Regions from separate parts of the Brumicola blandensis genome, predicted to be linked through region 2. Evidence: predicted binding sites of a transcription regulator. Region 2 holds the regulator's gene; the other holds the start of a gene.
What was found. Region 2 encodes FliA, which starts transcription of late flagellar genes. Its sites were predicted from a motif close to CTAAAGNTNNNNNNNNNNNNGCCGATA; they were not measured.

Region 1 (3,174 bases), on a different contig from region 2:
TGCGCACTATCTTTTGCCAAATCAACAATACTTTGTAGGCTGCGGACAACATCATCTAACAAAGCATCTTGGCTTTGAGTATCATTAACAATTTGATTGTTAACGCTAGCTAAGCTTTCAATAATTCCTCGTATATCCCCTACTTGAATCGTCACTTTCTCAGATAACTCTACGCCCCGACTAACTTGCTCAGTACCTAAGTTTATCGCTTCAACGGCCTCACTGGCATCTTGTTGCAAGGCGCCTATCATTTTCTCAATTTCTTCTGTTGATGCATGCGTCCGTGTTGCTAAGGTTCTAACCTCATCGGCAACAACCGCAAAACCTCGCCCTTGTTCACCCGCTCTCGCCGCCTCTATTGCAGCGTTAAGCGCTAACAGGTTGGTTTGTTCAGCAATGGTTTTGATGACATCTAAAATACTGCCAATTTTGTTACTATTTTCACCCAATCGATGAATAATTTTTGCAGATTGTTCGGCTTGTATTGCCTGCTCATCAACCTGTCTACGGCTTTCTTGCACAAGCCCCATGACGTCATCTGTCTGCGATATCGCCTGTGACATTTGCTGATTTGCAGCCGTAATTTGCTGGAGATTATTCAAACTAGTGTCTTTTACCTGCAAAGTATTGATCGAAGTTTGACTAATTTGCTCCTGCTGAACCGCCACTTGCTGCAAGCTGCGATCTCCCATTTGAATACTTTTATCTGTGATCTCAGTCAGCACTTCTTCTTGTTCATGAATACTGCCAATAAGAGCGCGCAATGAATCGATTAATCGGTTCACGTTTTTTGACAACTCTGCGAATTCATCAAAACCTTCATCGTTCATTCGCTGAGTCAAATTACCACTACTCAGTACCTTCAATCGTTTGTTCACAGACTTAAGTGGTTTTGCAATACTTCTGGTGGCAATAAGGGCAAGAATAAACGTAGCACTAATCCCCAATAAGGAAACGACAACATTCTTAATTTCATTACTCAACACCGTGTTTAGGATATCTTCTTGTCCTTGTAATGTTGATGCATTGATATTTTCAGACAACACCAATAAAGATTCATTGGTAAGCAGAAGAGCGTCATTTGCAAGGTCATGATACTGCTGTATTGTTAGGTTTAAGCCCAGTCGTTTTCTGTGCATGGCGTAAACACCATCGTCAGACGAAAGTACTTCTTTCAACAGAGCGTATTGCTCATTGAACATGTCGACTAAGCCATCATTTTCGACACCTTCAGCTAAGCGATTCAGATAGGTCGAATCCGCTTCAATATTGGCAATATTATAATCCAAATCGTCAATTGTTTGGGTGATAGTATCTTTCCTCTCAGCTCGCGACAGTTCTTGCATCAAGCTTAATACTAGCGTGAGTTTATTGTCGATGTTGTTACCCATACCAACCAAGGCTTCAAAATCTCGACCGTCGCCCTCAACATAGCTAAGATCGAGCATTAGCGCACTCGCCTCGTCTGCAATGGCTAAAGCATTTTCACTTTCCACTGCGAGGACTTTTCTAAGCTCTATAATCGCGGCTAGATCGGCGAACATCAATTCACTTTGACGAATAAATTCAGTTGACGCTTTCACATTTGATTCAAGCAACGACTTATTTTCATCCGATACAAAGTTACGCAAAGATTCAATGCCAGTATTAAGTTCATCCACTAAGCTATCGAAATCGTTTTTAATTTGCTCAAGCGCTTGCGCGTCTTTTTCGTAAAAGGCTTTCAAAGACAAGTTAGAAAGAGAGAGAATTTCAGTGCGTACAGTGTTCATTGCTTTTTGCATTGGCATTTTTTCTTGAACAACCGTGTTCGCAGATTGTTTAATATCTTGCAAACCAAAGTACGACATAAAGCTAGTCAAAAGTAACAACACAGCTAGGCCGCTGAAGCCGAGGATCATTTTACGAACAACGGTGAGTTGTCGCATCATATTAGCCATGCATCACTCCTGAAATGTAAATTCTTCATATCAATCAATACGACCTCATATTTCTAAACGCTGATTGAGTTAAATTTCCATATCTTGAGTAACTATCCGTATTTTTTATCAACAATTTAATTTCTTTTAAACATTATATTATAAATATTACGGCAGATACTGTTAAATCTTTACAAGTCACCTATAATATATTTCAAGTTTTTACGGCGAAGTATCTCATGGACCAAAATAAAGAATTAAAAAAAGCAGGACTAAAAGTAACACTTCCACGTTTGAAGATATTGGAAATACTACAAGAGCCGCAAAATCAGCACATTAGCGCTGAAGATGTTTACAAAATATTGATCGATCAAGGTGAAGAAATCGGCCTTGCAACTGTATACAGAGTCCTAAACCAATTTGATGATGCTGGCTTACTGAATCGCCACCACTTTGAAGGTGGAAAGTCGGTTTTTGAAATCAGCCACAAGGAACACCATGACCACTTAGTTTGCCTAACTTGTGGCAAAGTCTTCGAGTTTGAAGATGATGTTATAGAGAAAAGGCAAGACGAAATTGCTGCACAGAATAATATGAAGCTGACGAATCACAGCTTATATCTTTATGGTGAGTGTAAAAAAGTGAATTGTGAGAACGAAGACTCAGAATAAACTACTCTATGAGCAAAGACTGGCCACCGCGGTTATATTCAAGGTTCGTAGCCAGTTTTTAGCTCAGTAATGCTAACAGTTGAACTTGTGTTTGTTGTAGGCTTCTTGCGCTTCTCGCCATATTTTTCCTGGCTCTCCATTACCCACTTTTTTATCATCAATACTGAGTACGGGCCCAAGTTCTTTGCTAGAGCTCGTTATCCAAACTTCATCTGCTTCATTCAATTCATCAAGGCTGACGACTCTCTCATCAACAGGCAATGAGGTATATTTATGGATAGCGTCAATGGCAATTCGCCTTGTAATCCCAGGAAGCAAGTGATTGTCTAAGGGAGGTGTTGCAATTCGACCATCTTTAACGATAAAAACATTACACGCGGCAGCCTCTGTAACCTCATTTTGCTGATTGTAGAGAATCACCTCATCCTTTCCTGCTTCTTGTCCCTGCTGAAAATGCATCACATTGCCTAACAAAGAAGTGGACTTAATATGGCAACGCTGCCAACGTAAGTCTTCAGCCAATGTCACATGGTAGGTTTTAGTATGCTTGGATTGTAAGTCTTGACTCGGTGCAATGTCGAAAG
Region 2 (3,174 bases):
TTAAACTGGCAGATGCAAAGAATTTAACCATGGTGGCGTCAAAGCTTTATAAAAAGTATGGATTGGCGCATACTACACTATCAAACACTGCCAAGGGTATGAGAGCAGTATGATAGAAGATCAGGCGAGTAGCTTACGAAAAATGAATCAATCGAAACTAATAAAAGTCATAGCAGTTACAGGTGGTAAAGGCGGCGTTGGTAAAACCAATGTGTCTTTAAACTTAGCGATATCACTCGCTAAGCAAGGTAAGCGTGTAATGGTGCTTGATGCCGATTTAGGCTTGGCTAACGTTGATGTCTTGCTTGGTTTGCGCGTTGATAAGAATTTATCACACGTTTTGCGTGGCGAATGCACGCTTGATGACATTCTAGTAACCGGTCCTCACGGTATCAAAATCGCGCCAGCAACTTCAGGTTCGCAATCAATGGCTGAATTGAGTTCTACGGAACATGCAGGTTTGATTCGAGCGTTCAGCGAACTGCGAACCGATATAGACGTATTATTAGTGGATACTGCCGCTGGCATCTCAGATATGGTAATGAGCTTCTCCAGAGCCGCACAAGACGTTTTAGTTGTAGTGTGTGATGAACCTACTTCATTAACCGATGCCTATGCACTGATTAAAATTCTGAATAGAGAGCACGGTGTATTCAAGTTTAAGATTGTTGCGAATATGGTTCGCAGCGATAAGGAAGGAAAGGAATTATTTAGTAAGCTTTCCAAAGTTACAGGGCGATTTTTGGATGTTGCATTAGAATTAGTGGGAGTTATTCCATTTGATGAAAATATTCGTAAATCTGTACGTAAGCAGGCTGCTATTGTCGATGCATTCCCATCTTCACCAGCAGCAGTGGCGATTACTAAATTAGCCGAAAAATCGATGTCTTGGCCTATCCCGGCGCAGCCTGGTGGTCATCTCGAGTTTTTCATTGAGCAATTAGTATCGAGAAACGAATAGGTATTTAATCAGTGAGTAACAAAGTGGCAGTCTATCAACAACAAATTGATAAAAACCAACTGGTTGAGCGGCATGCTCCGTTGGTGAAAAGAATTGCTCATCATCTAATGGCAAGGTTGCCAGCTAGTGTCCTTGTGGACGACTTGATTCAAGCAGGGATGATTGGTTTGCTAGAAGCAGCCAAGAACTTTGATGGCTCTAAAGGTGCAAGTTTTGAAACATTTGCTGGTATTCGCATACGCGGCTCAATGCTTGATGAAATTCGAAAAGGCGACTGGACTCCGCGTTCAGTGCATAAGAATAGTCGAGCTATCACGGAGGCAATTTCGCAAGTTGAGAAAGCCACCGGAAGAGACGCAAGAGATATTGACGTAGCCGAAAGGTTGCAAGTATCGGTGCAAGACTACCATCAAATGTTAAACGAAGTGAATGCAGGGAAGTTAGTTGGTATCGAAGATCTTGGCGTAAGCGAAGACGTGCTAACAACGGATGCAACAAAAGGCGAAGACAGTCCTTTTGAAGATATGGTGCAAGGATCATTTCAGAAAGCGCTAGCGCGGGCGATAACAACATTACCAGAGCGAGAAGCGATTGTACTCTCACTCTATTATGATGAAGAACTTAACTTGCGTGAAATTGGAGAGGTACTTGAGGTGAGTGAATCTCGGGTCAGCCAAATTCATAGTCAAGCGATGTTAAAGTTAAAGTCTAAGATGCAGTCATGGCGTACAGCCGACTAAGTTTTAGTCCCAATTAGTGTAGTTATTTTTATTCCTCAACGGAGGCTGTTTTGGATAAGAACATGAAGATCTTAGTTGTTGACGATTTTTCAACAATGAGACGTATCATTAAAAATTTATTAAAAGACTTGGGTTTTACAAGTATCCAAGAGGCAGATGACGGTAATACCGCTCTACCTATGCTTCAGCAAGGCGATTTTGACTTTGTTGTCACTGATTGGAATATGCCAGGTATGCAGGGTATCGATTTACTCAGAGCGATTAGGTCTGACGACAACCTCAAGCATTTACCTGTGTTAATGGTGACAGCTGAAGCGAAGAAAGAACAAATCGTTGCGGCGGCTCAAGCCGGGGTAAATGGTTATGTTGTAAAGCCATTCACTGCTGCAACATTGAAAGAAAAACTAGATAAAATCTTTGAGCGTTTAGGCTAAACAGCGATATTTCTTTATGGGGTAACGTTGAATGACAACGACCGACAGAGACCTAGTTTCCCTCGATGAAGCGAAACTCCTGGTAGAGTACCTTGAGAAAGGCGATCGCGAACAAGCGAATGCCTTAGTCGATACTATTACCATGCGTGAATCTACCGAACTTTTTTCCGAAGTGGGTAAATTAACACGACAATTACATGATTCTCTTAATTCTTTCCAAGTAGACGAACGTATTGCCAATCTGACTCAAGACGAGATCCCAGATGCGCAATCTCGATTAACATACGTCATTGAAGAAACGGAAAAAGCAGCCAATGCAACGATGGATGCAGTTGAAAAAAGCATGCCGTTGGCTGAAGGTTTGAATGAAAGATTGATTTCTATTGCACCCGAATGGCAAAAGCTAATGGGCCGTCAAATTGAGCTCGGTGAATTTAAAAGCCTCTGCATTGAGATGGATAAACTCATTTCCGACGCCACTCATGACTCTGCAACACTTAATTCCTTACTCACTGAAGTACTCATGGCTCAGGGTTATCAAGACCTAACCGGCCAAGTAATTCGACGGGTTATTGAGTTGGTGAAAGAAGTTGAAGACAGCTTAGTTTCTATGCTTACAGCGTTCGGTGATGCCAGTGAGAAGAAACAGCATGAAGATAATCCTCAAAGTTCTAAGAAAGATACCGATACAGTAAAAGCCGAAGGGCCAATTATCGATGCAGAAACACGAGACGACGTAGTAAGTGGGCAAGATGACGTTGACGATCTGCTGTCAAGTTTAGGGTTTTAGGGGAGCCGACAAATGTCGTTTGAAGTTGACGAGGACATATTACAAGATTTCTTGGTTGAAGCCGGAGAGATTCTTGAACAACTCCAGGAACAACTTGTTGACCTAGAGAATAATCCAGAAGATGCGGATTTGTTGAATGCGATCTTCCGTGGTTATCATACTGTCAAAGGTGGTGCAGGTTTTCTTGCGCTAGGTGAACTCGTCGATATCTGCCATGGTGCCGAAAACGTTTTCGACATCATGCGTAAC

Region 1: a site for FliA is predicted at 2,088-2,114, ahead of RM544_RS03700 (HAMP domain-containing methyl-accepting chemotaxis protein). Genes of this name have one in related genera too.

The regions. Positions count from the first base shown of each region.
Region 1 is NZ_JAVRIE010000001.1:854,573-857,746, forward strand. Features, by position in the region: gene RM544_RS03700 (HAMP domain-containing methyl-accepting chemotaxis protein) at 1-1,940, opposite strand, end outside; gene fur (ferric iron uptake transcriptional regulator) at 2,159-2,590, shown strand; gene RM544_RS03710 (aminotransferase class IV) at 2,663-3,174, opposite strand, start outside.
Region 2 is NZ_JAVRIE010000003.1:330,198-333,371, forward strand. Features, by position in the region: gene flhF (flagellar biosynthesis GTPase FlhF) at 1-113, shown strand, start outside; gene RM544_RS09895 (MinD/ParA family ATP-binding protein) at 110-961, shown strand; gene RM544_RS09900 (RNA polymerase sigma factor FliA) at 973-1,701, shown strand; gene cheY (chemotaxis response regulator CheY) at 1,752-2,135, shown strand; gene RM544_RS09910 (protein phosphatase CheZ) at 2,167-2,925, shown strand; gene RM544_RS09915 (chemotaxis protein CheW) at 2,938-3,174, shown strand, end outside.